4 regions of the Streptomyces sp. LN549 genome follow, and region 1 is predicted to be linked to each of the others. Evidence: riboswitches for the same ligand, from Rfam matches in the RefSeq annotation. Region 1 holds a riboswitch; each other region holds the start of a gene.
What was found. A riboswitch is a leader RNA that binds a small molecule or an ion and turns the genes downstream of it on or off. The one in region 1 is predicted to bind cyclic di-AMP.
Positions count from the first base shown of each region.

Region 1 (7,710 bases):
TCCCGGGCCACATCCCCGGCTGTTCGCCGCACGGTTCGCCGGCAGTGAGACCACGGCGGAGCGCACCTTCGTCTTCGACGCGCCCGACCTGGTCTCCGCTCTCGCCGGGGCGGGATACCGCACGGTGTGCATCGGCGGAGTCGGGTTCTTCAACCGGCAGGCCCCGCTCGGCTCGGTGCTGCCCGGGATGTTCCAGGAGGCACACTGGGAGCCGGAGTTCGGCGTGGCCTCGGCCACCTCGTTCGAGGCGCAGGTGGCCCGCGCCGAGCAGGTCGTCGGGGAACTCCCGGCCGGCCGACGGCTGTTCCTCTTCGTCAATGTGTCGGCACTGCACCAGCCGAACTGGTTCCACCGGCCGGGCGCGACCCGCGACGCGGGCGACAGCCGCGCCACCCACGCGGCCGCGCTGGAGTACGTGGACGCCCACATCGGACGGCTCTTCGCCGCAGCGAGCAGCCGACGCAGGGCCTTCGCCATCGTCTGCTCCGACCACGGCACGGCGTACGGCGACGACGGCTACACCGGTCATCGGCTCGGTCACGAGTCCGTCTGGACCGTTCCGTACGCGCATTTCTTCCTGGAACCGGGGGCCACCGCACGATGACCAGTCCGCACACCACTCGCCCGTACCAGAGCTATGTCTACGCCTATCCTCACAAGACGGCGTACGGCAGGCTCGCCGAGCACCCCGGCGGGAGGCCCGCGCTGCGCGACCTGTGGGCGGGCGAGAACAAGGACGCGCTCTCGCTCTACCTCCACATACCCTTCTGCGAGGTCCGCTGCGGCTTCTGCAACCTCTTCACCCGGATCGGTGCGCCCGACGAACTCACCACCCGCTATCTCGACGCGCTGGACCGGCAGGCGACCGCCGTACGGGACGCGCTGGGCGACGGGGAACCGGTGCGCTTCGCCGCCGCCGCGTTCGGCGGCGGGACCCCCACCTTCCTGACTGCGGGCGAACTGGAGCGCCTGTGCGACATCGCGGAGAAGCGCATGGGCGCCGATCTGCGGTCGGTGCCGCTGTCGGTGGAGACGTCCCCGTCGACTGCGACGGCCGACCGGCTGGCCGTCCTCGCCGACCGGGGGACGACCAGGATCAGCATCGGCGTGCAGAGCTTCGTCGAGGCCGAGGCCCGTGCGGCGGCCCGCCCGCAGCGCCGCGCGGACGTGGAGACGGCCCTCGGCCTGATCCGGGACACCCGCATCCCGGTCCTCAACATCGACCTGATCTACGGCATCGACGGCCAGACCGAGCAGAGCTGGCGCACCTCGCTGGACGCGGCACTGCAGTGGCGGCCCGAGGAGCTGTACCTCTACCCGCTCTACGTCCGTCCGCTGACCGGCCTGGGCAGGCTCGGGGCCGCCGACGAGGCCGTGGCGGACGCGGCCTGGGACGAGCAGCGGCTGCGGCTGTACCGGGCCGGCCGCGACCATCTCCTTGCCCGCGGCTACGAGCAGGTGTCGATGCGGATGTTCCGCCGCGCCGGCACCCCGCTGGCCGACGGTCCCGATGACTACGCCTGCCAGACCGACGGCATGATCGGCCTGGGCTGCGGCGCCCGTTCGTACACCTCTCGGCTGCACTACTCCTTCGACTACGCGGTGGAGATGCGCGAGGTGCGGGCGATCATCGACGGCTACACGGCCACCGAGGACTTCTCGCACGCCGAGGTGGGCCGGTTCGCCGACGGCGACGAGGCGCGCCGCCGTCATCTCCTGCAGTCCGTCCTGCAGGCCGAGGGCCTGCGCGTGTCCGAGTACCGCAAGCGCTTCGGCACGGACCCGGACAGGGACTTTCCCGAGGAGCTCGCCCGGTTCGAGGCCCGGGGCTGGCTCGACGCGGACGCGGCCTCCACCGGCCGGCTGCGTCTGTCCCCCGAGGGGCTCGCCCACTCCGACGCCCTGGGCCCCGACCTCTTCTCCCCCGCCGTACGGGCCGCGATGGCCGCGTACGAACTGAAGTGAGCCCCGCATGGACCTGACGATTCTCTACCGCGGCCCGCTCGCGTCGTGCGACTACGACTGCCCGTACTGCCCCTTCGCCAAGCGGCGCGACAGCCGGGAGCAGCTGCGGGCCGACCGGGCGGCGCTGGAGCGGTTCACGGCCTGGGCAGCGGCGCAGACCGGTGACCGGATCTCGGTGCTCTTCACCCCGTGGGGCGAGGGGCTGGTGCGTTCCTGGTACCGCCGGGCGCTGGTCGAGCTGGCCCGGCTGCCCCATGTCCGCCGCGTGGCGATCCAGACGAACCTCAGCGGCCGTACGCAGTGGCTGGCCTCGGCGGGGGCCGCGGGCCGCGACAAGATCGCGCTCTGGTGCACGTACCACCCGGGCCAGACACCGTACGAGCGGTTTCTGGGCCGGTGCGGGGAGCTGGCGTCGCTGGGGATCCGCCACAGCGTGGGAGTGGTCGGGCTCGACGCCCATCTCGGCGAGGCGCGGCAGCTGCGGGCCGCCCTTCCCGAGGAGGTCTACCTCTGGGTCAACGCCGCCGAGGGGCATACCTACACGGACGAGGAGGCGGACCGGTGGACGGGGATCGACCCGCTGTTCCCGTACAGCCGCCATCCGCACCGTTCGGCGGGCCTGCCCTGCCGGACCGGTGAGTCGGTGATCTCGGTGGACGGCGACGGCACGGTGCGCCGCTGCCACTTCGTCCCCGCGGAGCTCGGCAATCTCTACGACGGCAGCTACCGCGCGGCGCTGGGGCCGCGGGCGTGCCCGCTCGCCGTCTGCGACTGCCACATCGGGTACGTGCACCTGGAGACGCTGCCGCTGTACGACGTCTTCGCGGGCGGTGTGCTGGAACGCATACCGGCGCTGCCGCTGCCCCCGGTCGCCACCGCCGGCGCTGCGGATGCCCGGGGCGACTGAGGACAGCGGCCCCTCAGAGCGGCAGCAGGTCGGGGCGCTTGGCCTCGACGTGGTCTCCCGACGACTCGCCGCGCAGCCGCCGGCCGATCCACGGGACCAGGTACTCGCGCGCCCAGTGGATGTTGTCGCGCCGTACCTCGAGCGTTCCGCGCTGTGCCTGCGGCGGCCACTCCTGGTCCGGGTCGGCGGGCACGTCGAGGCCGAGCACCTGCGCGGCGCGCAGCGCGACCCGGGTGTGGCCCTCCGCCGACAGGTGCAGCCGGTCGTCGTCCCAGGCCCGCCGGTCCTGGACCGAGCGCAGGGACCAGAGGTCGAGCACCGGGCAGTCGTACCGGTCGGCGATGGACCGCACATGGGCGGTGTACGTGGCGATCTTGCCGCGCAGATGGCGCAGCACGGGCACGTTGCGGGTGTCGAAGCCGGTGGTGACCATGACGGTGCCGACCGACCGGGTCAGGTCGGCGACCGCGCGCTCGAAGCGCTCGGCCACGTCGTCGGGGTCGGTGCCCGGCCGGATGATGTCGTTGCCGCCTGCGCAGAAGCTCACCAGATCGGGGGCGAGTTCCCTGGCGCGCGGCACCTGCTCCTCGACGATCTGGTCGAGGAGGCGTCCTCGTACGGCGAGATTGGCGTACCTGAAGTTCCCGTGCGCGGATCCTGCGCTGCCCGCCGCCGCGTCGGGGTCCGGGAGCTGGTCCGCGAGGAGTACCGCGAACCGGTCCGCCCAGCCGACGAAGGTTCCGTCCGGGCCGGGGTCACCGACTCCCTCGGTGAAGCTGTCGCCAATCGCCGCGTACGACCCGATGGCGCCCTGTCGGTTGATGACGCCCTGCTGGATGTTGTTCGAATCGTCTGCCACAAGGGCATATCCTGCACCGCCGAATGTGACCTACGCGACCGTAATACGGGGTTGACGGGTGGTGATATAGACCACCCGGTCAGTTTTTGGTAAAGGGGGAATAAGCAGAGGGACGGTGCGCCGCCGCACACCGTCCCTCTCTGCACTGCTCAGGTCCGGTTCACCGGACCGGTGTTGCCCGGATCAGACGTTGATCCCGTGCGACGCCAGGTACGCGATCGGGTCGATGTCCGAGCCGTACGCGGGGCCCGTGCGGACCTCGAAGTGGAGGTGCGGGCCGGTGGCGTTGCCGGTGGCGCCGGACAGGCCGACCTGCTGGCCCGCGGTCACGGTCTGGCCCGCCGAGACGGAGAGCGAGGACATGTGGCCGTACTGCGAGTAGTGGCCGTCGGCGTGCTTGATGACGACCTCGTTGCCGTACGCGCCGCCCCAGCCGGCGGTGACGACGGTGCCGGAGGTGATCGCCTTCACGCTCGTGCCGGTGGAGACGGGGAAGTCGATGCCGGTGTGGCTGCCGCTGGACCAGTTGGCACCGGAGGCGCGGTAGGCGGTGGTGTGGTTGCCCGGAACCGGGTGGACGTAACCGGAGTCGTTGCTCTGGGCGGCCGGGGCCGAGGTCTCCTCGGACGACGAGGCGTCGGAGGAGGAGGAGACGTTGGAGGCGGTGGAGGCCTTCGTCACGGTCTTGACCGGAGCCTTGGGCGCGGCCTTCGACGGGGTGGTGGAGCCCGTGGAGGTGGTGGTGGCCTGGCTCGTGGACTTGCCGCCGAGGGTCAGCTTCATGCCCGGGAAGATCAGGCTCGGGTTGTCGCCGACGACCTTGCGGTTGTCCTGGTACAGCTTCTCCCAGCCGCCCTTGAGCTTGTGCTCGGCAGCGATCTTCGACAGGTAGTCGCCGGAGACCACGGAGTAGGACGTGGTGCCGGCCTGCTTCTTCGCGACCGGCGTGGCCGGGGTGGCGTGCGCGGCGGCCGACTTCGAGGTGGCGGGAACGGCCTGCTCCGCGGCGTGGGCACCGGTGGCGCCGAGCAGCGGAAGCGCGATGACGGCTCCACCGGCGCTCGCGGCGACGACGCCACGCGCGATGGTGCTGGACTTGGGACGGCGGTGCTTACCCGATATGGGCATGAAGGTTTCCTCTCCGGCGCCTACGAGGTGAGCTGTCGGGTTCGGACTGGAGATGTCCGGTCGCGGCTGGCGCGACTTCACCCCGAGCCGGCCGGTTTCCCGGTCGGCGGCTTACCTGGTTCCCCCGCTCCTGCCACGCGGTGAGTGGGTGCGAATTCCGGGCGGCGGCAGGATTAGGCGGTCCGTCCGGATTGACAGCGAACGTAAGCGAGCCGGGACGACAGAAACAAGCCACGGGTTCCACTTCGGATTCCGCTCCGGGAATTCGGCACGGAATTCCGGTCACACTCCGTGGATTACGGATCTTGGCTTTCCGCGCGGCGTCCGGAATACCCCACGGCCGCACAGCCACACACCGTCACGGATATGATCCCGCTCACGAGAGGGCAACCATCTCCCGCGCAAGCAGGGCATGTTCCACCAAAAGCCCCAATACGGACATGCTGCGCTCATCCGTCACGCCCCGACCGGTGCGCCGCGTGTCTCGGCCCCTCGCCGCCGGGCACGTGGACGGTCCCGCAGCCCCGAAAACAGGGGCGCGACCAAGATGATTGCCCAAGGAATCAATGTCGTATCGTCACGAGAGTGGACCCGCAGGCGACACGCGCCGGCGGCAGAGCCTCCAGGAGTGACCGTGACGCAGCAGCTGCCGCAGACCCCGTCGACGGAGCCCGAGCTGGCGGGTGTCCGCAACTTCCGTGACGTGGGCGGGCTGCCCACCTCGGACGGCCGCCGGGTGCGGTACGGGCGGCTCTACCGCAGTGGTCACCTGGCACACGCGACGGCCGAGGACGCCACGTTCCTTTCCGGTCTCGGCCTGCACACCGTCTTCGACTTCCGCAACGGCGCCGACCACAAGCTGGACGGCCTGGACGTGGAGCTGCCGGGTGTGCGCAATGTGAGCATCCCGCTCACCGACCCGGCGGACGGCGCGGAGTTCTGGCGGATGGTGCGCGACGGCAACATCGACGAGCTGCGATCGATCCTGGCCGACGGCAAGGGGTCCCACCGGATGATCGCCTCGTACCGCCGCATCATCCTGGACCGCACGGCCGAGCACAGCCGGGTGCTGCACGCCCTCGCCGAGGACAGCGTGCCGGCGCTGATGCACTGCGCCGCAGGCAAGGACCGTGCGGGTCTCTCGATCGCGGTGTCCCTGCTCGCTGTCGGCGTCGAACGCGACGCCATCGAGGCCGACTACCTCAAGTCCAACGACGCGCACCGCCGCTACAAGGTCCGTCGCAGCGACACCTCCGCCGCCGGAATGTCCGCCGAGGTGATGGAGCTGCTCAATCCGCTCTTCGGCGCCCACCCCGACTACCTCGCGGCGGCCTTCAACACCATCGACGAGACCTGGGGCAGCACCGACCGGTACCTCGCCGACGGCCTGAAGATCACCCCGCAGACACGCGAGCGGCTGCGCGAGCGCCTGCTCGACGAGGTCTGACCGGCCGGGGGCACCCGCCGCTGCCGGTCGTGACCCCCGAGACTGCCGGTGGCGCCCCACTGCTACTGGTTGTGCATCCCCCCGCTGCTACTGGTTGTGCATCCCCACGGCGAACAGCAGGTAGAGGAAGCCCGCGATGATGTGCCCGGCCACCAGGTAGGCGAAGAGCCTGATGACGAGCCCGCGAGGCATCTTCTTCTCCTGCGGGTCGTAGTTCTTGGGCCGGCCCGGGCCGAGCGGGTCGAAGTTCTCGGAATCGGACATGACAAGTCCTCTCTGGCCATCGGCGTGCCGGTGGCGGGGGCGGCGCCTCAGCGACGGTGGATCCCGCTGCCGAGACACAGCTCGGCGGCGGGGCTCTGCAGCAGGGTGTGGACGAACAGCAGCTCGGCACCGTCGCGGTCCACGGCCGCGATCCGGTGCGGGGTGAGCGAGTCGAAGTGCGCGCTGTCACCCGGGGCGAGGTCGTGGACCGTTTCGCCGAGGGTCACCCTGAGATGCCCGGTCAGGACGTACAGCCACTCCTCGCCGGGATGGACGCGCACCAGGTCACCCTGGGCGCCGTGCGGGACCCGGACACGCAGTGCCTGCATCGCCCGGCCGGGGCCGCCGGCCTGCTGGTACATCCAGCCGTCGGCCTCGGCCCCCTCGAACCTGCCGCCGCGGACGATCGCGTCACGTTCCGGGGGGATCTCGCCGAGCAGCTCGGAGACCGTCGTACCGTAGATCCTGGCAAGTCCGAGCAGCATGGGCAGCGAGGGCTGGCGCCGGCCCGTTTCGAGCCGGGACAGGTGGGCGGGCGAGAGCCCGGCCCGTTGGGCGGCCGTCTCCAGGGTGAGACCACGACTGCGGCGCAGATCGCGCAGACGTGGCGCGACCCCGGGCAGCTCGTCGGCCACCCCTCCTTCTGGAGGATTCATGCTTCCATTGGGCCAGGAACTTTCCTCGGAGGCAAATTTCTTGCCTCCGAGGCAAAAAGCCGTCCGCCCCCTCTCCCCGGCCGCCGGATCCGCCGCTGATCAGCGGTTGGCGACGGCCTGCTTCACCAGGGTCCGCCCGAAGTCCCACATCAGCCCGCCACCGCTGTGCGCGTCGTCCATCACGGCCGTGAAGGCGCTCACGAAACGGTCCACGTCCGCGTCGTCGATCACCAGCGGCGGAATCAGCTTGATCACTTCGAGGTGGTCCCCGGAGACCTGGGTCAGGATCCGGTGCTTCTGGAGCAGCGGCACGACGACCATCTGTGCGAAAAGCCCCTTGCGGGCCGCCTGCAGCATGGTCCAGCGGCTGCGCAGCTTGAGCGAGCTCGGCCGGCCGAACTCGATGCCGATCATCAGCCCGCGCCCGCGCACCTCGTGCAGCAGCTCGTACCGGCCGACCAGCGCGGCCAGTCGTTCGCGCAGC
Region 1 covers NZ_JAZHRI010000002.1:8,159,776-8,167,485, reverse strand. The annotation lists gene SH922_RS36290 (STM4013/SEN3800 family hydrolase) at 1-604, shown strand, start outside; gene SH922_RS36285 (STM4012 family radical SAM protein) at 601-1,965, shown strand; gene SH922_RS36280 (STM4011 family radical SAM protein) at 1,973-2,872, shown strand; gene SH922_RS36275 (SGNH/GDSL hydrolase family protein) at 2,886-3,731, opposite strand; gene SH922_RS36270 (peptidoglycan DD-metalloendopeptidase family protein) at 3,915-4,859, opposite strand; cyclic di-AMP (ydaO/yuaA leader) riboswitch at 4,862-5,016, opposite strand; gene SH922_RS36265 (tyrosine-protein phosphatase) at 5,494-6,306, shown strand; gene SH922_RS36260 (DUF6126 family protein) at 6,394-6,570, opposite strand; gene SH922_RS36255 (helix-turn-helix domain-containing protein) at 6,618-7,226, opposite strand; gene SH922_RS36250 (aspartate aminotransferase family protein) at 7,326-7,710, opposite strand, start outside.

Region 2 (7,710 bases), 1.4 Mb from region 1:
CCCGGCGACGAGACGTAGCGCCGGGCCCGCGGCCTACACGGGGCCGGCGATCACCGCGACCGGGCTCTCCAGCGGTGTCCCCGAACCGTCACGCCGCGGATCGGGCTCGGGCAGCGTGGCCGGTGTGCCGTTCTTCTGCGCGGCCCTGGCCGGCGTCGCACCCGCCCAGGCGAACACCAGCACGTCCTCGCCCTTCAGGAACCGCTGGCAACGCACCCCGCCGGTGGCCCGGCCCTTGCGCGGGTACTGGTCGAACGGGGTGAGCTTGCACGTCAGCACCGAATCGTCCAGCGTGCCGTGCGAACCGGCGACCGTGAACACCATGGCGTCCACCGCCGGATCCACCGCGGCGAACGAGAGCACCTCCGCCCCCGCGGTGATCTTGACGCCCGCCATGCCGCCGGCCGCACGTCCCTGCGGGCGCACCTGCGCCGCCGGGTAGCGCAGCAACTGCGCGTCCGAGGTGATGAAGACCAGGTCCTCCTCACCGGTACGCAGCTCCGCCGCACCGACGATGCGGTCGCCGTCCTTGAGGGTGATGACCTCCAGCTCGTCCTTGTTGGCGGGATAGTCGGGCACCACGCGCTTCACGACGCCCTGCAAGGTGCCGATCGCCAGCCCCGGTGAGGACTCGTCGAGCGTGGTGAGGCAGACGACCTCCTCGTCCGCCTCCAGAGTGAGGAACTCGCCGACCATGGCCCCGCCCGAAAGGCTGGGTGCCGCATGGGTGTCCGGCAGCTGCGGCAGATCGATCACCGCGAGCCGCAACAGCCGCCCGGTGGACGTCACCACGCCGACATCGCCGCGCGCCGTGGCCGGCACTGCCGACACGATGACGTCGTGCTTGGCCCGCTTGGCGTCCTCGGCGAAGGCGATCGGGTCGTCGTTGGCCGTACGTGCCAGCAGACCGGTCGAGGACAGCAGCACCCGGCACGGGTCGTCCGCCACTTCCAGCGGCACCGAGGCGACCTGCGAACCGGCCGACTCCAGCAGCACCGTGCGCCGGTCGGTGCCGAACTTCTTCGCGACCGACGCCAGTTCCGTGGAAACGAGCTTGCGCAGCTCGGTGTCCGACTCGAGGATCGCGGTCAGCTCGGCGATCTCGGCGTTGAGCCGGTCGCGCTCGCTCTCCAGCTCGATCCGGTCGAACCGGGTCAGCCGGCGCAGCGGGGTGTCCAGGATGTACTGGGTCTGGATCTCGCTCAGCGAGAAGTGCTCGATGAGCCGCTCCTTGGCCTGCGCCGAGTTGTCGCTGGAGCGGATGAGGCGGATGACCTCGTCGATGTCGATCAGCGCGACGAGGAGGCCCTCGACCAGGTGGAGCCGGTTGCGGCGCTTGGTCCGGCGGAACTCGCTGCGCCGGCGCACCACGTCGAAGCGGTGGTCGAGATAGACCTCCAGGAGCTCCTTGAGGCCCAGTGTGAGCGGCTGTCCGTCGACCAGTGCCACGTTGTTGATGCCGAAGGACTCCTCCATCGGCGTCAGCTTGTAGAGCTGCTCCAGCACGGCCTCGGGAACGAAGCCGTTCTTGATCTCGATGACCAGACGCAGTCCGTGCGAGCGGTCCGTGAGGTCCTTGACGTCGGCGATGCCCTGCAGCTTCTTCGCCGAGACCAGGTCCTTGATCTTGGCGATCACCTTCTCCGGACCGACGGTGAAAGGAAGTTCGGTGACGACCAGGCCCTTGCGGCGCGGCGTGACGTTCTCCACGGCGACGGTGGAACGGATCTTGAACGAGCCGCGGCCGGCCGTGTAGGCGTCCTTGATGCCGCCCAGGCCCACGATCCGGCCGCCGGTCGGCAGGTCGGGACCGGGGACGAACCGCATCAGGGTCTCCAGGTCCGCACCCGGATGCTTGATGAGATGGCGGGCGGCGGCGATGACCTCGCCCAGGTTGTGCGGCGGCATGTTGGTCGCCATGCCGACCGCGATCCCGGTCGTGCCGTTGACCAGGAGGTTCGGATAGGCGGCCGGGAGGACGACCGGTTCCTGCTCCTGGCCGTCGTAGTTCGACTGGAAGGAGACGGTTTCCTCGTCGATCGACTCCGTCATCAACGACGTCGCGTCGGCCATCCGGCATTCGGTGTACCGCATGGCGGCCGGCGGGTCGTCGTTGCCGAGCGAGCCGAAGTTCCCGTGCCCGTCGACGAGGGGGAGCCGCATGGAGAACGGCTGCGCCATCCGCACCAGCGCGTCGTAGATCGACGCGTCTCCGTGCGGGTGCAACTTACCCATGACCTCGCCGACCACACGGGCGCACTTCACGAAGCCGCGTTCCGGGCGCAGGCCCATCTCGTTCATCTGGTAGACGATGCGGCGGTGCACCGGCTTCAGGCCGTCACGGGCGTCAGGCAGGGCCCGTGAGTAGATCACCGAGTACGCGTACTCGAGGAAGGAGCCCTGCATTTCGTCGACGACGTCGATGTCGAGGATCTTCTCCTCGAAGTCGACCGGCGGCGGGGTCTTCGTGCTGCGGCGGGCCATCGCTGCTGCGACTCCTTCACGGATTCTGTTCGGGCAACCTCAGGTTCTGACGCGCACCATTGTGGACCGCCCCACTGACAACCCGGACCTCGACCCGTCCCAAAGGCCGTTCTCCACCCGTCCCGAAGCGGTCGGGACGCTCTTTTCCGCGAACTTTCGCGGCACGGGAACTTCGCCAGGTGTCGGTGCGCTTGCTTACAGTGGCAGGTCTCGCACCAAATCCAGTATCGCGATCGAAGGGACGTACATGCCCATGGGTCACACGGCCACAGCCCAGGCCGGCTCCGGCGGCTTGACAGCGACCGAGCACCGTCTGGCCAACGGCCTGCGCGTGGTGCTCTCCGAGGACCATCTGACCCCGGTCGCCGCGGTGTGCCTCTGGTACGACGTCGGTTCGCGCCACGAGGTCAAGGGACGCACCGGTCTGGCTCACCTCTTCGAGCACCTGATGTTCCAGGGCTCCGGCCAGGTCAAGGGGAACGGACACTTCGAGCTGGTACAGGGCGCCGGCGGCTCCCTCAACGGGACCACCAGCTTCGAGCGGACCAACTACTTCGAGACGATGCCGACGCACCAGCTGGAGCTGGCTCTGTGGCTCGAGGCCGACCGGATGGGCTCGCTGCTCGCCGCGCTCGACGAGGAGTCCATGGAGAACCAGCGCGACGTCGTCAAGAACGAGCGCCGCCAGCGCTACGACAACGTTCCGTACGGCACCGCGTTCGAGAAACTGACCGCGCTCGCCTACCCCGAGGGCCACCCGTACCACCACACCCCGATCGGTTCCATGGCCGACCTGGATGCCGCGACGCTGGAAGACGCGCAGACCTTCTTCCGTACGTACTACGCGCCGAACAACGCAGTGCTCTCCGTCGTCGGCGACATCGACCCCGAGCAGACGCTCGCCTGGATCGAGAAGTACTTCGGCACCATCCCCTCGCACGACGGCAAGCAGGCGCCGCGCGACGGCGCGCTTCCCGAGGTCATCGGCGGTCAGCTGCGCGAGGAGATCCGCGAGGAGGTCCCGGCGCGTGCGCTGATGGCCGCCTACCGGCTGCCGCACGACGGCACCCGCGAGTGCGACGCCGCGGACCTCGCTCTGACGGTGCTGGGCGGCGGCGAGTCGTCCCGGCTGCACAACCGCCTGGTCCGCCGCGACCGGACGGCCGTCGCGGCCGGATTCGGGCTGCTGCGGCTCGCGGGTGCGCCCTCGCTCGGCTGGCTGGACGTCAAGACGTCCGGTGGTGTCGAGGTGGCGCAGATCGAGACCGCGGTCGACGAGGAGCTGGCCCGGTTCGCCGAGGAAGGCCCCACGCCTGAGGAAATGGAGCGCGCTCAGGCCCAGTTGGAGCGCGAGTGGCTGGATCGTCTCGGTACGGTCGCGGGCCGTGCCGATGAACTGTGCCGGTTCGCCGTGCTGTTCGGTGACCCGCAGCTCGCCCTTACCGCCGTGCACCGGGTGCTCGATGTCACCGCGGAGGAGGTCAAGGCTGCCGCCAGGGCCCAGCTGCGGCCCGACAACAGGGCGGTGCTGGTCTACGAGCCGGTCGAGCCCGCCGAGGCCGCCGAAGAGGCAGATGCCGCCGACACCGACACCGACGCGCACGAAGGAGCGGACAAGTGACCGACGCTGCCGCGACTGGAGTTTCGATGGAGTACCACCCGCAGCCCGTCCCCGGCGTGGCCAGGCCCTGGGCCTTCCCCGCGCCCGAGCGCGGCTCCCTGCCCAACGGGCTCACCGTGCTGCGCTGCCACCGCCCCGGCCAGCAGGTCGTGGCAGTCGAGATCTTCCTCCACGCCCCGCTGGACGCCGAGCCCGAGGGCCTGGACGGGGTCGCCACGATCATGTCGCGCGCCCTGTCCGAGGGCACCGACAAGCACAGCGCCGAGGAGTTCGCCGCCGAGCTGGAACGGTGCGGCGCCACGCTGGACGCCCACGCCGATCACCCCGGTGTCCGGGTCTCCCTGGAGGTTCCGGCCTCCCGGCTGGCCAAGGCGCTCGGCCTGGTCTCCGAGGCGCTGCGGGCGCCGGCCTTCGCCGACAGCGAGATCGAGCGGCTGGTGGGCAACCGGCTGGACGAGATTCCGCACGAGCAGGCCAACCCGGCCCGGCGTGCCGCCAAGCAGCTCTCGAAGGAGCTCTTCCCGGCCACGGCCCGCATGTCGCGCCCCCGCCAGGGCACCGAGGAGACCGTGGCCCGGATCGACTCCGCGGCCGTGCGCGCCTTCTACGACGCCCATGTCCGCCCGTCGACCGCGACCGCCGTGGTCGTCGGCGACCTCACGGGCATCGACCTGGACGCCCTGCTCGCCGACACTGTCGGCGACTGGTCGGGCAACACCGCAGAGCCCCGCCCCGTCCCGCCGATCACCGCCGACGACGCGGGCCGTGTGGTGATCGTGGACCGCCCCGGCGCGGTGCAGACGCAGCTGCTGATCGGCCGCATCGGCGCCGACAGGCACGACAGCGTCTGGCCGGCGCAGGTGCTCGGCACGTACTGCCTGGGCGGCACTCTCACCTCCCGGCTCGACCGGGTGCTGCGCGAGGAGAAGGGCTACACCTACGGCGTGCGGGCCTTCGCCCAGGTGCTGCGCTCCTCGGCCCCGGACTCCGCCTCCGGGGCCACGGGTGCCGCGATGCTCGCCATCAGCGGTTCGGTGGACACGGAGTCCACCGGCCCGGCGCTGGACGACCTGTGGAAGGTCCTGCGGACCCTGGCGGCCGAAGGACTGACGGACGCCGAGCGCGAGACGGCCGTGCAGAACCTCGTGGGTGTCGCCCCGCTCAAGTTCGAGACGGCCGCCTCGGTCGCGGGCACGCTCGCCGACCAGGTCGAGCAGCATCTTCCGGACGACTACCAGGCGCACCTGTACGCACGCCTCGCGGAGACCGGCACGGTCGAGGCGACCGCGGCCGTGGTCAACGCCTTCCCGCAGGACCGGCTGGTCACGGTCCTGGTCGGTGACGCGGCGCAGATCGCCGACCCGGTCAGGGCGCTCGGCATCGGTGAGGTATCGGTCGTGGCCGGCTGAGCCGACCCGCTACTTCACTCGATATCGGGGCAAACGGAAGGTCCTGGCGGAGACGTCTCCGCCAGGACCTTCCGTTTTGTCCGCTTTATGGGGGAGGTTGCCTGTCTGCCCTGTGGGATGTGCTACAAAACGGCCTGTCCGTTTGGTGCAGGGAAGTGCCCCCGTTTAGCGTCGGCTCCGCTGTCCGTCACTCGTATGCCGCATCCGCGACGTACCGGGCAGTCATCGCCGAGTCCCCGTCAGGCGCGAGCCTGGGGAGCCGGGGACCCACGCAGTCCCTGGGGTGAATCGGACGCCCGCGCCTCGTGCGAGGCCGGGGGATCCGTAGGAGACCTTCCTGCTCCGAACCCGTCAGCTAACCCGGTAGGCGAGAAGGAAGGAAAGGACCAGCCACTTCATGGCGTTCACCCGTGCCACCGGGAAGCACCGTGCCCCGGGCCGTCTGACGCGCAGCGGCGCGAAGGCCGTCGGCATCGCGACTCTGGCCACCACCGGCGTCATCGGCGGACTGGCCTCCCCGGCCCTCGCCGCGGGCACCGAGACCCCCGCCGTCAGCGAGACCGGCCTCACCCAGGTCATCGCCATCGAGAACGTCCTCGCCGACCGGATCGGCGCACAGGCGGACGCGCAGCGGCACCAGGCCGACGTCGCGGAGCAGAAGGCCAAGGCCGAGGCGGCCAAGAAGAAGGCCGAGGCGAAGAAGAAGGCGGAGCTCAAGGCGAAGGCGAAGGCCAAGGCGGCCGCGAAGGCGAAGGCCGCCGCCCGCGCCGAGGAGGCCCGCGAGAGCGCCGCCCGCGCCGCCCGTTCCGCCGAGCGCACCCGGCTCGGCTCCTTCCAGCTCCCCGTCGCCGGTTCGTACGTGAGCACCGGCTACAAGTCCAGCGGCTCGCTCTGGTCCTCCGGCAGCCACTCCGGCATCGACTTCCACGCCGCGTCCGGCAGCTCCGTCGTCGCCGTCGGCGCCGGCACGGTCGTCGAGGCCGGCTGGGGCGGCGCGTACGGCAACAACATCGTGCTGCGGATGACGGACGGCACGTACACCCAGTACGGCCACCTCTCCTCGATCGGCGTGTCCGTCGGCCAGAGCGTCGGCGCCGGACAGCAGATCGGCCTCTCCGGCTCCACCGGGAACTCGACCGGCCCGCACCTCCACTTCGAGGCCCGGACCACACCCTCGTACGGCTCCGACGTGGACCCGGTCGCCTACCTGCGCGCCCACGGCGTCACCGTCTGACCAACCCCCAGACACCCGGCGAAGGCCCCGGCACCACGCCGGGGCCTTCGCCGTGCCGCCATGCGGCACCAAGTCCGCGCCGGGTCCGCACCGGTCGTTCCCGAACGGCCGGTGACCAAAAGATATTCATGAATTTCCACCCGCCGTCGGAAATGCGACCGCATTGCAATAGAGTCGCAGGACAGGCGTCGATCGGCCGTGTTTCGCGGGGATTAAGGCGGAGGTTCGGACATGCGCATTCCGGCGCATTCGGTATGCACGGCAATCCGTGAAGACATCGTCTCGGGTGTCTTCGAGCGCGGCAGCCGACTCACCGAGGAGGTGCTCGCGCGCCGTTACGGGGTCTCCCGCGTCCCGGTGCGGGAGGCGCTGCGCACCCTGGAGTCCGAGGGGTTCGTGGTCACTCGCAGGCACGCCGGAGCCTGCGTCGCCGAGCCCACCGAGCAGGAGGCCGCCGACCTCCTGGAGGTCCGGATGCTCCTGGAGCCGCTCGGTGCGGCCCGAGCCGCTCACCGCCGCACGGACGCGCACCTCAGAGTGCTGCGCGGCCTGGTCAGGCTCGGCCAGGAGCGTGCCCGCAGAGGGGAGGGCGACGATCTGCGCTCCCTGGGCGGCTGGTTCCACGAGACACTCGCGCAGGCCTCCGGCAGCCCCGGCCTGATCGCGATGCTCACCCAGCTCCGCCACAAGACCGCCTGGATGTACGTGGTCGAGCACCCGGCCCGTCCGTCCGATTCGTGGGCCGAGCACGGAGCGATCGTGGACGCCGTGGCGCGTGGTGACGCGGAGAGGGCGAGGTCCCTGGCCACCCAGCATGCCGAGCGGGCCACCGCCGCGTACCGGCTGCGCCGCCCCGGCCGGCCGGATGCCGCCGTGGCCCGCCCCGCCCGGGTGAGGACCTCGCAACATGCCGTAAACACACCGAGCGGCCGGCATTAACAATTGCGCCGTATACAAAGAAT
Region 2 covers NZ_JAZHRI010000002.1:6,776,846-6,784,555, forward strand. The annotation lists gene SH922_RS30415 (CobW family GTP-binding protein) at 1-18, shown strand, start outside; gene SH922_RS30420 (DNA topoisomerase (ATP-hydrolyzing) subunit A) at 34-2,484, opposite strand; gene SH922_RS30425 (M16 family metallopeptidase) at 2,732-4,105, shown strand; gene SH922_RS30430 (M16 family metallopeptidase) at 4,132-5,514, shown strand; cyclic di-AMP (ydaO/yuaA leader) riboswitch at 5,731-5,898, shown strand; gene SH922_RS30435 (M23 family metallopeptidase) at 5,912-6,748, shown strand; gene SH922_RS30440 (GntR family transcriptional regulator) at 6,980-7,687, shown strand.
Region 2: it holds a riboswitch for cyclic di-AMP, as region 1 does, so the genes downstream of both, SH922_RS30435 (M23 family metallopeptidase) here and SH922_RS36270 (peptidoglycan DD-metalloendopeptidase family protein) in region 1, are expected to answer to the same signal.

Region 3 (7,710 bases), 2.8 Mb from region 1:
CGGCGGGGGAGAGGCGGGCGAGCAGCTGTCGGGCCTCGGCGAGTTTGGTGCGGACCGTCGCCTTGTGCTCCTTCAGGGCGGCCTGGCGGGCGGCGAGCTCGGTCAGCTGACCGGCGGCCTCGGCACGGACCTGGGCCACGTCCGCGACGCGGCGCTGCACGGCGCGGACCTCGGTGGCGCGCCGCTCGCCGGCCCGGTCCACGTACGAGGCGCGCTGGAGGTACTGGTCGGGGTCCGAGGAGAGCGCCAGCTGCACGGCGGGGTCGATGCCCCCGGAGCGGTACTGCGCGGCGGCGTACGAACCCAGCGCGTCGCGTGCGGCGTTGAGCCGGTCGGTCCTGCGGGCGGCCTCGTCGCGCAGGGCGTCCACGGACTTGGCGGTGGCGGCGGCCTTCTCCTTCGCGCCGTTGTACTGCTCGGTGGCGACCTCCGCCTCCCGGTACAGCCGGTCCACCTCGGCCTTCACCTGGGCGGGGGTCGGCGCCGGATCGGCGTGCGCGGATCCCGGCAACGCGGCGGCGGTCGCGGCCCCGGCGAAGGCGAGCGTCGCTGCGGTGCGGGCAGCAGAGCCGGTGTACGGGCGCTGCTTGGGTTTCCGGTGCGCTGCCACGAGGGCGGGCGTCCTTCCTTTCGACGGCCCGCCGGGGTCTACCGACGGGCCCGCCCGGTCCGGCGGCGGGCCGCCAACAGGGGGAGCGGCCCGCCGCCGAACCTCGGCGGGGTGACCGGGAACGCCGTCCGGGTGCGGATCGGCGGTGTGCCGGCCACCTGGACAGGGACGCTAAACCCGGGACACGGGAAAGAGTTGTAATGACGCCTATTGTCTTAACTTGGCGTTGCGTTGTCGCCGGATGATCGGAAAAATTGCACCAGAGTCAGGCAATTGGTGCATCTCGCGGTCAAGTGGTCACTTAGGTCGACCGGGCTGCGGAGTGCTGATATGGCCGGGGCTAGGCTGCGGAACCATGCGTGTACTCATCGATGTCTTCGTCGCCCTGCACATCATCGGCATCGCCTCTCTGCTGGGCGGTTTCCTCACCCAGATGAAGGCGATGGGTGCGGGCACGGCACGGTTCGTCCCGGCCATGCTGCACGGCGCGCTGACCATGCTGGTCACCGGAATCGCACTGGTCGGGCTCGACCAGGCCGACGACCACCCGGTGAACAACGTCAAGATCGGCATCAAGCTGCTGATCCTGGTCGTGATCCTCGGGCTCGTCTACGTCAAGCGCGACGAGGAGAAGGTCGACAAGGGCCTCTTCGCCGCGGTCGGCGGACTCACGATCGTCAACATCTTCATCGCCACGCTCTGGACCTGAGCCGTGTCACCGGCGCATGAGAACGCCGCTGTCCGAACCCCATGGGGTCCGGACAGCGGCGTTCTCATGACCTGGGCTTGGGCTCGGACCCGGGCTTGGGTCTGGAAGCCCGTCTAGCCCGGTCGCACGCTTCCGTAGATCGGCATGTAGAAGATCGACTCCTCGCGCACGTTCGCCCCCGGCTTCGGCGCGTGGATCATCATGCCGTCGCCCTTGTAGATGCCGACGTGGCTGATGTCGTCGTAGAAGAAGACCAGGTCCCCGGGCTGCAGGTCCGCCGTGGCGATCCGGGTGCCGACGTTCACCTGGTCCCAGGTGGTCCGCGGAATGTCGACGCCGGCCGCCTTCCAGGCCGCCTGGGTGAGCCCCGAGCAGTCGTACGAGGCCGGGCCGGTGGCCCCCCAGACGTACGGCTTGCCGAGCTGCGCCCTGGCGAACGCCATGACCTTCTCGGCCTTGGTCGAGGCGTCGGTCCCGGAACCCGTGCCGGTGCCGGTGCCGGTCCCGCTTCCGGTGTCCGTACCGCTTCCGGTGTCCGCCTCCTTGGCGGCCTCCTCGGCCTTGCGGGCAGCCTCGGCCTTCGCGGCGGCCTGCTTCTTCGCCAGTTCCGCAGCCTTGCGCTTGGCCTCCGCCTCCTTCTTGCGCTCCAGCTCCGCCAGACGCGCCTTCTCCTCGGCGGTCAGCTTCGACAGCAGGCTGCGGGCCTCGGACAGCTTCGTCTGGACGTTCTGCTTGCTGGTGCGCAGCGTCGCCTGCGACTCGGTGAGCGTCTCCAGGCTCGCCACGGCCTCGGCCCGCTGCTTGGACGCCTTCGCCTGCTGCGTACGGAAGTCCGAAACGGCCAGCGTCTGGCGCTCGGTCATCCGGTCCATGAGATGGGTCTGGTCGAAGAACGACTGCGGGTCGTCGGCCAGGAAGAAGGTGGCGGTCGGGGCGAGGGCGCCGCCGCGGTACTGGGCGGCGGCATAGGTGCCGAGTGTCCTGCGGGCCTCGTTCAGCTTCTCGGTGCGCCGGGCGACGTCGTCCAGCAGGGTGTCCACCTTGGAGCGCTGCTTGGTCGTCGCCTCCTTCGCCTGGTTGTACTGCTGGGTCGCGGTGCCCGCCTGGCGGTAGAGGTCGTCGACCTTCTTCTGCACGTCCTCGATGCTGGGCTTGGGGGCCGGGGCGGCCAGTGCGCTCTGCGTGGACAGCAGAGTCACCGACGCCAGCGCGGCGGTCGTGAGCCCGACGGCGGGGCCGGTGTTGCGCACCAGGGTGCGCGGTTTGCGATGCGACGCCAAGGCCGGCATCTCCTTCCGTGGACCGCCTACCGGGTTAGCTGTCGGGTTCGGGCGGAACGGAAGGCTGCCCTACGGTCCTGGTGGGGGATTCGGACCGATTCACCCCGGTGATGCGTGTGGGTCCCCGGTTCCGGACTCCTGATGCGGGCAGCCCGGATTCGGCGTGGACGCCCGGTCGGCGTGGATCGCCTCTGGGGGTACGGGCCGCCCGAACGAGCACGCTAGCCAACTCATGGTGCCGCTGTGAAGGTTGATGTTCGATATGCCCGATACATTTTCGTGACCTCGACGGATCGGGGTGCTGTGGGCCCGGTGGACCTGGAATTCCCCCACGCCGTGCGGTCCGCCGCTCGCTCTGTGTGTCCGGTCGTGAGTGCGTGGTTGGTCACTCGGGCCCGGAGTGTCAGTGCGGCGCCCTAGACTCGGACAGCGATGAGCAGCCTCTTTGACGACAGTTTCCTGGCCGGCCTCCAGCACACGGAGGAAGGGCCCCCGCCGCCCCCCGAGGACTCCGCACCCGAAGCGGTGCCGGAGGACCTCTTCGCGGGCGTTTTCGACGGGCCCCCGCCGCCCCGCGACGCGTACTACCGCGACGGGGCCCACCGCCCGGTCGTCGATGCCGCCGCGCTGCTCGACGGGCTGAACACCGAGCAGCGCGCAGCCGTCGTGCACGCCGGGTCCCCGCTGCTCATCGTCGCCGGTGCCGGTTCGGGCAAGACCCGGGTGCTGACCCACCGCATCGCCCACCTGCTGGCCGAGCGCGGGGTGCACCCGGGCCAGATCCTGGCGATCACCTTCACCAACAAGGCCGCGGGCGAGATGAAGGAGCGCGTCGAGCAGCTCGTCGGGCCGCGGGCCAACGCCATGTGGGTCATGACCTTCCACAGCGCGTGCGTACGGATCCTGCGCCGCGAGTCGAAGCGGCTCGGCTTCACCTCGTCGTTCTCGATCTACGACGCCGCCGACTCCAAGCGCCTCATGGCCCTGGTATGCCGCGATCTCGACCTCGACCCTAAGCGCTTCCCGCCGAAGTCGTTCACGGCGAAGGTCTCCAACCTGAAGAACGAGCTGATCGACGAGGAGACCTTCGCCGGTCAGGCCACGGACGGCTTCGAGAAGACCCTCGCCCATGCCTACGCGCTGTACCAGTCCCGGCTGCGCGAGGCCAACGCCCTGGACTTCGACGACATCATCATGACGACGGTGCACCTGCTCCAGGCGTTCCCCGACGTCGCCGAGCACTACCGCCGCCGCTTCCGGCACGTCATGGTCGACGAGTACCAGGACACCAACCACGCCCAGTACACCCTCGTGCGGGAGCTGGTCGGCCCGGCCGGTCCCGAGGACGCCCCCGCAGAGCTGTGCGTCGTGGGTGACGCGGACCAGTCGATCTACGCCTTCCGTGGCGCGACCATCCGCAACATCCTCCAGTTCGAGGAGGACTACCCGGACGCGACGACGATCATGCTGGAGCAGAACTACCGCTCCACGCAGACGATCCTGTCCGCGGCCAACGCCGTCATCGAGCGCAACGAGAGCCGTCGCCCGAAGAACCTCTGGACCAACGCCGGCACCGGCGCCCGGATCACCGGATACGTCGCGGACACCGAGCACGACGAGGCGCAGTTCGTCGCGGACGAGATCGACCGGCTCACGGACGCCGGGGACGCGAAGGCGGGCGACGTCGCCGTCTTCTACCGTACGAACGCCCAGTCCCGAGTCTTCGAAGAGATCTTCATCCGCGTCGGTCTGCCCTACAAGGTCGTCGGCGGCGTGCGCTTCTACGAGCGCAAGGAGGTCAGGGACGTCCTGGCCTACCTCCGGGTCCTCTCCAACCCCGAGGACACCGTCCCGCTGCGGCGCATCCTGAACGTGCCCAAGCGCGGCATCGGCGACCGGGCCGAGGCGATGATCGACGCCCTGTCGATGCGCGAGAAGATCTCCTTCCCGCAGGCGCTGCGCCGTGTCGACGAGGCGTACGGCATGGCTGCCCGCTCGTCGAACGCGGTGAAGCGGTTCAACACGCTGATGGAGGAGCTCCGCACGATCGTGGAGTCCGGCGCCGGACCGGCCGTCGTGCTGGAGGCCGTCATGGAGCGGACCGGCTATCTCGCCGAACTCCAGGCGTCCACCGACCCGCAGGACGAGACCCGGATCGAGAACCTTCAGGAACTCGCCTCCGTGGCGCTCGAGTTCGAGCAGGAGCGGGCGGAGGAGGAGGGCACGGGCACGCTCGCCGAGTTCTTGGAGAAGGTCGCGCTCGTCGCGGACGCCGACCAGATCCCCGACGAGGACGAGGACGGCTCCGGTGTCGTCACGCTGATGACGCTGCACACCGCCAAGGGCCTCGAATTCCCCGTGGTCTTCCTGACCGGCATGGAGGACGGCGTCTTCCCGCACATGCGCGCGCTGGGACAGGTCAAGGAGCTGGAGGAGGAGCGCCGGCTCGCCTATGTCGGCATCACGCGCGCCCGCGAGCGGCTCTATCTCACCCGGGCGGCGATGCGCAGCGCATGGGGCCAGCCCTCGTACAACCCGCCGTCGCGGTTCCTGGAGGAGATCCCGGACCAGCACCTGGAGTGGAAGCGCAAGGGCCCGATGGCGGCCCCGGCGGGACCGACGGCGGGCATCACCTCGTCGCTCTCCGCGTCCCGCTCGCGCTCCGGCCCCTCGGGCTTCGCGACCCGGCGGACCTCGGACAAGCCGACGATCACGCTGGTGGCCGGCGACCGGGTCACCCACGACCAGTTCGGTCTGGGCACGGTGACGGCGGTCGAAGGCATCGGGGACCAGGCGAAGGCCACGGTCGACTTCGGGGACGAACGGCCGAAGAAGCTGCTGCTGCGATACGCACCGGTCGAGAAGCTCTAGGGCGTGTTTCGAAAGTAGCGCCGTCCGCCCGAAGGGCGGGCCCGGCGGCGTCTGGTGCGTGCGATCGCAAGGCGGAGGGTCGCCCCGATACTGGTTGTATCGGGGTGATCCCGACAACGCGGCGAGCGTGCGTGCCAGACGCCGCCGGGCAGGCGGGACTTTCGGAACACGCCCTAGCGCTCTCGGGATCTCCCGCGGGCGGCCAACCGCCGCCCGCGGATCAGTTCGGGTTGACGTTGTGGCTGCGCAGCCAGGGCAGCGGGTCGATGGCCGCGCCGCCGCCGGGCCGCACCTCGAAGTGCAGGTGCGGGCCGGTCGAGTTGCCGGAGTCGCCGGAGTGCGCGATGACGTCACCGGCCTTGACCGAGCCCGAGCGGATCCGGGTGCTGCTGAGGTGGCAGTACCAGGTCTCGGTGCCGTCGGCCGCGGTGACGATGGCCATGTTCCCGTAGGCGGTGTTGAACTGCGTACGGACGGTGCCGTCGGTCGCCGCCATCACCGGCGTGCCGTAGTCGACGGGGAAGTCGATGCCCGTGTGCACGGACATCCAGTTGACGCCCGCCTGGCCGAAGTACGCGCTGAGCCGGTGATTGGTGACCGGCATGACGAACTTGGGGCGCAGGGCCTCCTTGCGGGCGGCCTCCTCCGCACGCTTCTTCTTCTCGGCGGCCTGCCGCGCCTTCAGGTCGATGCGCTCCTGGGTGCGGCTGGCGCGATCGGCGAAGTTCTCCGCGTCTGCGCTGAGGTTGGCCAGCTGGGTGTCCAGCTTGTTGTTGGCCGCGACGGGCTTGACCGTGCCGGGGTCGGCGGCCGCCATCGACGTGGTCTCGTCCTTCTTCTCCTCGCCGGCGCCCATTCCGCCCACGGACGCTGCGGCGATGCCCGCCACGCTCATCACGCAGGCGGACGGAACAGCGACGGTGAGGAGTGCGGAACGCTTCGCGGGGGAGCGCCTGCGGCTGCGGCTTCCGCCACCGCTGCGGGTGACGGGGCGGCCTGCGGGGCGGTGGCCGGCGGCCGGCGCGGATTCGTGACCGTCGGTCTGATCGTCGGCCTCGGACCGGGTGCCGTCGGTGGCCTCGGCGTCGGGGTCCGTCTCCGGGAGGCTGAACTCGGCGGTCCGGTAGGGCTCGTACGGATCGTAGGGATCGTAGGAGGCCTGCTGCTCGTACGCCGCTTCGTGCGTCGTCGTGGGGGAGGCCTGCTGCTCGTATGCCTCGTTGACTGCGTACGGATGCTGGGCCGTCTGTTCGGATGCGTGCGGCGTCGCCGCGGTGTGCACGGTTTGCTGTTCGTGCTCGGGCGTGGCGCCGGTGTTCCAGGCGGTGGCGTCGTACGCGCCGGTGTCGTATCCCGCTGTTCCGGTGTCGGCCCACTGGCCGTTCTGGTGCCAGGCGGTCGTGTCCCACTGGCCTGAGGCGTCCGGGGCGCCGTGCTGGGCCGGGATCGTGTGGCCGTAGCCGCCGTCCGCAGGGATCCAGGTCGCGCCGGTGTCGTACTGCGGGCCGGTGTCGTACGGGTACTGCTGCGGCTGCGCGGTGTGGGCCGGATAGTCGGCGGAGTGGCCGTACTCGGCTGTGCGGTGCGCGCCCGTGTCCCACTGGGAGGCGTCGTACGTGCCGCTGTAGTCGGCCTGGCCGGTGCCGTAGGGGGCGGCATAGGCCGTCGTGGTGTCGTACGAGGCGTCGTAGTCGCCGGGGAGAGAGCCGAAGAGCGGGTCGCTGTCGAAGCCGCCCATGGAGTGGCCGTCGTATCCGGCGTACCCGGTGTGGGGGTGCTGGTCGTTCACCAACTTCTCTCTCGCCTCGACAGCAGGACCAGTGTTTCCGGGGTCCGATGAGGACTCCGGGGGAAGCAGTGGCCGCGACTGTACCCGGCGGTACGCGACGCCGACAATCTTCGACGCCTTCCGAGCGCTCAGGAAACGGGCAATCGGCCGCCTTTCGACGGGCTGCTCACACAGCCTTGGCTCTATGTTCGAAACTCGTTCTATTTGTGGGAGAGGTGAGGTGCTGACGGTGCGGGGTGAGCCTTCGGAAATGCGGCAGATTCAGGCCACGGAGGCGGCGTCGGCCGACCCGTGGGCCGACGCGTGGGCATCGAGCGCCCGGCGGATGGCGGCGGCCACGGCCGGATGCACGGGCAGCGCGAGATGGCCGACCCCGCTGACGCGTACGTTCACCACGTCGAGGTCCGGGTGGTCGATGCAGGCCGCCTCGACGGGGACGATGACCTGGTCC
Region 3 covers NZ_JAZHRI010000002.1:5,367,482-5,375,191, forward strand. The annotation lists gene SH922_RS24485 (NlpC/P60 family protein) at 1-610, opposite strand, end outside; gene SH922_RS24490 (hypothetical protein) at 966-1,319, shown strand; gene SH922_RS24495 (NlpC/P60 family protein) at 1,433-2,608, opposite strand; cyclic di-AMP (ydaO/yuaA leader) riboswitch at 2,607-2,773, opposite strand; gene pcrA (DNA helicase PcrA) at 3,032-5,470, shown strand; gene SH922_RS24505 (peptidoglycan DD-metalloendopeptidase family protein) at 5,691-7,259, opposite strand; gene SH922_RS24510 (esterase/lipase family protein) at 7,521-7,710, opposite strand, start outside.
Region 3: it holds a riboswitch for cyclic di-AMP, as region 1 does, so the genes downstream of both, SH922_RS24495 (NlpC/P60 family protein) here and SH922_RS36270 (peptidoglycan DD-metalloendopeptidase family protein) in region 1, are expected to answer to the same signal.

Region 4 (7,710 bases), 3.5 Mb from region 1:
CTCCCGGCGCGGGCGCTCTCCACGGCCGTGCCCGGACGGTACTTGCCGGTGAGGAACCCGGAGGCGAGGGCGAAGTACGGGACGGCCGCGAGCCCGGCACCGGCGGCGGTGTCCTGGAGCTCGCCCTCGTACGTGTCCCGGGAGACGAGGTTGTAGTGGGGCTGCAGGGCCACGTAGCGGGCGAGCCCCTCGCGCTCCGAGAAGTCCAGCGAGGCACGCAGCCGCTGGGGGCTGATGTTGGACGCGGCGATCTCGCGGACCTTGCCGTCCTTCACCAGCTGGTCGAGGGCGGTGATGATCTCCTCGACCGGGACCGTCTCGTCGTCGAAGTGCGTGTAGTAGAGGTCGATGTGGTCGGTGCCCAGCCGGCGCAGCGACTCCTCGGCAGCGGCCTTGATGGTGGTGGCGGAGAGCCCCTTGTAGGCGGGGTGGGCGCCGACCTTGGTGGCCACGACGACGTCCGAACGGTTGCCGCGTGCGGCGAGCCACTTGCCGATGAGGGTTTCCGACTCGCCGCCCTCGTTGCCGGGGACCCAGGCCGAGTAGGCGTCGGCGGTGTCGACGAAGTTGCCGCCGGCCGCCGCGTACGCGTCGAGAACGGCGAAGGACTGCGCCTCGTCGGCGGTCCAGCCGAAGACGTTGCCCCCGAGGGCGAGCGGGAAGACCTGGAGACTGGAGGAGCCGAGCTTGCGAAGAGAAGTCATGGGTGGAACAACCACTTCCGCGGGCTCCGCTATTCCGTGGCCTGTGCATCTTGATCCGGTGCAGCGAGCGGACGGAGACAGACCGGCAGCCCTGACGTCGGGGGGTGAGCGTCAGGGCTGCCGGGGTTTCACGGGCCGGGGAGCCGGCGTGGAGGAACGGTCTCAGACCGTCAGGCCCCGGGCCTGCAGCCAGGGCATCGGGTCTATGCCGGTGCCGTCCGGGGTGTGGACCTCCAGGTGGAGGTGCGGGCCGGTCACGTTGCCGGTGGCGCCGACGCGTCCGATGGTGTCGCCGGTCGTGACCTTCTGGCCGATGCTGACATCCATCGAGGACTGGTGGCAGAACCACAGCTCCGTGCCGTCCTCCAGCTCCAGGACCGTGCGGTAGCCGTAGGAGCCGGAGTAGCCGGCCGACTTGATCGTGCCGCTGTGGATCGCCTTGATCGGCGTACCGGTGGGCGCCGCGAAGTCGAGGCCCGTGTGGTAGCCGGAGGACCACATCGATCCGGCCTCGCCGAAGGTCGAGGTGATCGTGTACGAGGAGGTGGGGATGGCGTAACTGGCGGCGAGCTTGGCGAGCCGCAGGGCTTCCGCCTTCTTCGCCGCCTCCTCCGCCGCCTTCTTCTTCTCTGCGGCGATCTTGGCCTCGGCGGCGTCCTGCTGCTTCTTCGCCTCCGCGGCGGCCTTCTCGGCTGCGGCCTTCTCGGCTGCGGCCTTGACCTCGGCGTCGGCGGCGTCCTGCTGCTGCTCTGCCTGCTGGAGGATGCGGGCGCGCAGGGCCTCACCCGCGTCGGTGGTGCCCTGCTCGGCCTCGGCGGTGGTGATGCCGGCGGTCGTCAGCGGGGCGGAAGCGGTCTCGGCCACGGCCTTCTCCGCCGCGGACTCGGATTCACCCGAGAACAGTGCGCCGACGCCCGGGAGGGACTTGGCGTCGGGGAGATTGTCCGAGATGGAATCGGGAAGAGAGATGGAGACCGGCGGCTTGCTCTGGGCGGTGGCCATGCCACCCGCACCGACGGCCGCGATGACGCCGACGCCGAGGACGGTGGAGCTACGGGCCAGACCGTTGCGCTGCTTGGCGACGCGGTGCTTGCCGCGCACGGGACGGACGGAGTCCTCGGTGGGATTCCATTCCTCCCAGGCCCTGTCGGGCCCGGAGTCGTCGGCGCGGAAGTCGATTCCGAAGCCGCTGCCCCGATCGGTCCCGTGATCGGTCGCGTAGGCGGCCCCGTGCTCCGCACCGACAACGGTGCCGGGCCGGGTCGCGAAGTCATCGCCGTACTCGGACACGAACCGGGAGGGAGCTTCGGGGGCAGGCTTGTTGGACGCCACGGGGGCGCACTCCTTTCCTTCCTTCTCGCCTACCGGGTTAGCTGACGGGTTCGGAGCAGGAAGGTCTCCTACGGGTTCCTCCGTCTCGTCACAAGACAGAGATGCCCGATTCACCCCATGTAGGTGGTTCCCCGGTTCCCTTGCGGAATTCGGCGCTCGCGCACGGTGCCGCCACTGACGGCGGCTGGGACAACCGCGCTGCGTTATCGAACGTTAATAGACACCGGGGTCCGATTCCAAGCCGTTCCCACTGATCGTTCAGGTCTTTGGCCTGGACTTTACGGGACACAACCGGGTGGAAACGGACGAGTTGATCACCCTTCAGCCACTACCCGCTTTCTGACGTTGCGTCAAATGTTATGCGGAGGGATGCCCTTCGGTTACGGACGGTGGCATCGCAGCCAAACCGCTCCCACCGCACCCGGCCCTGGGCTCAGGCTCGGGCTCATCCGCCACCGTCCCCCAGGCCGACGATCTTCACGGTCCTGCGCCGGTCGGGCTGGCCCTCGGCCGGCCGGCCGACCGCGAGCAGCGCCATGTCGTCCGTCGACTCACCGCCCGTGTGCAGCCGCACGTCATCGGTCAGCGCGGACAGCAGCTCCTCGGGCCCCGGGAAGATCCGCCCCCTCAGCCGCTCGGCGGGGGCGTAGAAGACCCCTTCGGCGTCACGGGCCTCGGAGAGGCCGTCCGTATAGAGAAGGAGCGTCGCCCCGGCGGGCAGTTCCCACTCGTCGGCCCGGTCCGGCCACACCCCCAGGTCCATCCCCAGCGGCAGCGCCGGCACCGAAGGCCCGAGCACCTCCAGCGCCCCGTCCGTGTGCAGCAGCAGCGGCTCGGGGTGGCCGCGGTTGACGATCCGCACCACGGACGCACCCGGCGGGATCTCCGCCAGCACGGCGGTGACGAACCCCTCGACCGCATCAAGGCCGCCGCGGGTGCTCGCCTCGCGCGCCAGCGCACGCTCCAGCCGCTGCGCCACGCCCTCGAGCGACTCCTCCTGCTCGGCCGCCTCCCGGAACGCCCCGATGATCACCGCCACCGCCTCCACGGCGTCCAGTCCCTTGCCGCGCACGTCCCCGACCACCAGCCGCACCCCCTGCGGGGTGTCCGTGACCGAGAACAGGTCGCCGCCGACGAACTCGTCCGCCTGCGCCGCCTCGTACCGCGCGGCGACATGCAGCCCGCCGATCCGGTCGGACGGCGTCGGCAGCACCGCCCGCATGGCGGTCTCCGCGATGACCCGGGCGGAAGCCAGCTGCTCGTTGCTGCGCCGCACGACCCCGTTGATCACGACAGCGAGGACGGAGACGGTGAGGACGGTGAGCAGTTCGATGGAGGGCACGACCTGGATCAGGGTGCCGCTGTAGATCCGCACCCCGGCGACCGCCAGCAGCGCGGCGACGCCGGTGCGGACGGTACTGGCCAGCGAGAAGAACGGTGCGGCGATCAGCGGCGCCGCCGCGAACAACGGGATGGCCGTGAAGGCGGGCGGGGTGAGGACGTCGAACAGCACGCCCCCGACGATCATCAGCGCAGGCAGAGCCCGGACGAAACGGCGGGTCCGCACCCCACCTGCGCGCCTCTTCCGCCGCTTCTCCCGCTTCCCCACCTGCTGGTCTCCTGCCCGGTGCGCCCACGGCCGCGGACGGTACCGCGCACCACCCCCAGGCTTCCCGGAGCAGGGTCGCGGGGCGACTCCTCGTCGGCCAATGGGGGTACGTACGCGGCATACGGCCCGCGCCGGCCGGCGACCCGGCGGGCCGACGGCGTACAAACGAATCAGGCCCGGCACGCTGTATGCATGCCGGGCCTGATTCTTCAGTAGCGGGGACAGGATTTGAACCTGCGACCTCTGGGTTATGAGCCCAGCGAGCTACCGAGCTGCTCCACCCCGCGTCGGTAAACACAACTCTACGGCATGTTCGAGACGCTCATGACCACTCGGCGTCCACACCCCTCAGTCGGCACCCGGTCCGGGCCGCCGATCCCGCAGCGACCGGACGGTGCCCGCGCACCTGCCCGTCACGGCCCTCCGCCGACAGCGACGGCCAGCCCTCCCCAACCACATTGCAGGGACAGCCGATCGGCACCGCCAAACCTGAACAAACCACCCTCACTGCCCCCTTGGCGGCGGCAACCGCTCCACTTCCGCGGGCGATCTTCACCATGCCGTCAAAGTGTCGGAAACGAGAAGGTGTTGCACGGAACACGTGTTCTGCCGCAAGGTAACTGCTGCATCCCCCGGACCGGTGGGCTGCCCGTGCGAGCAGGCCCCGAGCGCGCATGTCGCCGCGCCCGTCAAGCCGCTCCCGGACTCCCATCGCAGCCTGTCTGGAGGGCCCCGACGATGACCGCACCGCTCACCCCCGCTCCCGCCCCTGCCCCGACCGCCACGGCCGCCCCGTCCTCACCCGTGCGCGGCGCCGTCATCAGCGGCCTCATCGGCGGCCTGATGGGGGCGGTGATGAGCGCGCTGGTGAACTACGCCGCCGTCGGCCTCCCGGACAGCGAATCGGTCAACGCGGTCAACCACGCGATATCGGGCCTGATCAGTGGGTTCATCGCCGGCTTCATAGGCATCCTGGTGCACAGCCGGAAGACCTCGGCGGCCGCACGCGCAGCGGAGGCCCAGGCCGGATCCTCGATCCCGCAGCAGGCCGAACCCGTAGAGCGCTCCACCGACACCGCCTCGGCAGAGGCCCCCGCCTCCGCCGCCTCCGTGCCGGAGAAGTAGGCGTCGCCCCGCGTCACGCCGCACCCGCCCGCTCCCCCAACCCTCTCCTGGCGGAACACAGGAAACCTCAACGGGCGCCTGCATAAATGCGGTGATATGACTGATTTCAGACTCAGCCATTCGACGCGGCGCCTGGAGTGGACGATGGACGACTACCCCCTGCTCAACCTGTTCTGGACCATGCTCTGGTTCTTCCTCTGGATCATGTGGCTCTTCCTGCTGTTCCGCGTCATCATGGACATCTTCCGAAGCGACGACCTCGGCGGATGGGCCAAGGCGGGCTGGCTGATCCTGGCACTGGTGCTGCCGTACCTGGGCGTTCTGATCTACGTGATCGCACGCGGCAAATCCATGGGGACGCGTGACGTGAAGGACGCGAAGGAACGGGACGCGGCCTTCAAGGCGTACGTGAGAGAGGCCGCGGGCACGTCCGACGCGAACGGTGCGCCGAAGAGCAGCCACGTCGAGGATCTGTCGAAACTCGCGGACCTCAAGGACAAGGGCGCCATCACGGAAGAGGAGTACCAGCGGGCGAAGACGAAGCTCCTCGTCTGACCACCGGGCACACGGCGCCGGTGCCGGCCTCTTCACGGCCGGCACCGGCGCCGTGCCGTCGTGTCAGGTCACTGCGGCCGGTCTCGGAGCGTCGGCCCCGTGCGCCGCACGGCCGACTCCCACTCCTCGCGGGCGGGACCGTCGAACCCGGGCGTGAAGTCCGGGTGCTCCGCCAGCCAGCACGCCACGCGGGCGCGTACCTCCTCGGTGCCGTAGGCCTGATCGGCTGGCTGGACGAGATGGCGGATCCGGGCCCGCGCCCGCATCACTACCGGGTCGTCCCAGGAGCATGCGGACAGGGCGGCCTTCTCGCGTGCCGCAGCCGTGGGCTGCCGGGGCAACCACCGCTCGGGGTTCCTGAGTTCGGCCTCGTTGGCCCGGTCCATGGCGACCTGGATGTCGAACCAGGGGCGCAGTGTCCGCCCGGCCCAGCGGTGGTAGCCGGCCGCGAACGCCGCCGGGTCGTCGGCGGCGGCCGGGGCATGGCCGGCCACCCACTGCGCCGCCCACAGGGCCAGCGCCACGCCCTGCCCCATCGTGGGATTGGTGTGCGTGACCGCGTCGCCGACCCCGACCAGCCCGGTGACGACGGGCCCGGCCGCGTCGGAAAGCCCGGTCCAGCGGTTGTCGAGGCCGCCCATCGCGAGCACCCCGGAGATCGCCTCCGGGCACAGGTCCAGCCATGCGGCCACGGCGGGAAAGGTCCGGGCCACCCGTTCGAAGACCTCGGGGTCCGGGAGCGCGCCGCGGGTGGGGTCGGCGGTGGACACGGTCAGGAACACCGCGAAGGTGCCGTTGTCCGACGGGAACACCCCGCCGACCGCGAAGGCCGCCACCGATCCCGCCTTGACCCGCCCCGGATTCCCCGGCCCGTCCGGGGGCAGCCGGTACCAGCGGCAGAAGTACGCGATCCCGATGCGGTGGTTCTCCACGACCGCGTCCCGGCAGCCCGCGGCGGACAGCCAGCCGGGCACCGGGGACCGGCGCCCGCCGGCGTCCAGCACCAGGTCGGCGTCGTGGCGCCCGGACCGCGACCGCACCCCCGTCACCCGGGGGACGTCACCAGGAGCGCCGCCGTGCCGGTCCACGACGAGCCCCTCGGCGGGCTCCCCGAGCCGGACGTCGACGGTCGGTTCGCGGTGGACGGCATCGTGCAGCGCCGCCTCCAGCACGATGCGCCGCGTCTGGACCGTGACCAGGTCCTCGTCCCCCGGGCGCGCGGGCGGGCGCTCGGCGAACCAGTCCAGCTCGTTGCGTTCGCCCGCCCCCATCCGGAGCATCGCCTCGTACACGTCGGGGGTCTCCGCGCGCAGCACGGTACGGACCGGTGCCAGAAGCCCGTGGGGCTGGACGGCCTGGGGCACCCCCGGGCGCCCCCAGTCGAAGAAGTCCGCGTCGAGATCACGCCCCGGCCGGTATTCGTCCCGCTCCAGCACCGTGACCGCATGCCCCCGACGGCCCAGGAACAGCGCGACGGCCAGGCCGCCGATCCCGCCACCGACCACCGCGACCCTCGTCAATACAGCTCCCTCGAATCCGTGTTGGCGATACACGGTAGCCCAGGGTGCAGTGGCTCTCCCTCGGGCGGACGCAGGGTTCTGATCGCCGTCCCCCAACAGGCCTCGTACCGACGGTGAACGGTGCAGGCGGGGCTCCCCCGACGTAACGCACCTACGCTGCCCGCCTCGCTCACACCTCAGGAAGTTCACGCCACTGGGGCGGAGTTGACCCTATGAGGTCATAGGCGGAAGCCGTAGGGCGCCGGCGAACACGTCAAGGTCGCGCCGGGCCGCGTGGACGCGCCCGTGCCGTTCGAGCTGTCGCGCGTGACCCTGTCCGCCGCGGGTGACCTGCTCACCTTCGACGTATGGGCACCGCGGCACGCCTTCCGGACCGCCGAGCGCAGCGGGCTGGAGGGCGCAGGCACCGTCGCGGCGTTCGCCCTGGACCCCACCGGCGCGAAGGCCTGCTTCGACTTCTGTCGGACGGCCTCCGGGACGCTCCGCCGCATCCTGGCCGACACCGGTCGGCCACCGATCGCACGGCGCGGGCGACCAGGCTGCCGCAGAAGCTGCCGCCGCTCCGGTAAGCCCCCTCCGTAGCCCCTGCGGTCGGACCATCGCTCACGCACGAAGCCGGGAACGACGAAGCGCCCCGACCGGCCGAAACCGATCGAGGCGCTGAGTAGCAGGTCAGATGGGTTTCCCCGCCCTGCTTCGCGTAGGCCGTGTGGGACTCGAACCCACAACCAACGGATTAAAAGTCCGCTGCTCTGACCAATTGAGCTAACGGCCCTCGGCGAATCACCCCCGAGCATAGCCCGCCGTGGCCCGGCCGCCGATCGGGTATCGGTTGCCGGGCCCCGTCGTCGTGGCAGCAGCCCCG
Region 4 covers NZ_JAZHRI010000002.1:4,628,116-4,635,825, reverse strand. The annotation lists gene SH922_RS20905 (aldo/keto reductase) at 1-704, opposite strand, end outside; gene SH922_RS20900 (M23 family metallopeptidase) at 867-2,036, opposite strand; cyclic di-AMP (ydaO/yuaA leader) riboswitch at 2,048-2,201, opposite strand; gene SH922_RS20895 (PP2C family protein-serine/threonine phosphatase) at 2,482-3,645, opposite strand; tRNA gene SH922_RS20890 (tRNA-Met) at 3,859-3,932, opposite strand; gene SH922_RS20885 (hypothetical protein) at 4,384-4,770, shown strand; gene SH922_RS20880 (SHOCT domain-containing protein) at 4,915-5,325, shown strand; gene SH922_RS20875 (NAD(P)/FAD-dependent oxidoreductase) at 5,394-6,845, opposite strand; partial or broken gene SH922_RS20870 (FHA domain-containing protein) at 7,083-7,280, shown strand; tRNA gene SH922_RS20865 (tRNA-Lys) at 7,547-7,620, opposite strand.
Region 4: it holds a riboswitch for cyclic di-AMP, as region 1 does, so the genes downstream of both, SH922_RS20900 (M23 family metallopeptidase) here and SH922_RS36270 (peptidoglycan DD-metalloendopeptidase family protein) in region 1, are expected to answer to the same signal.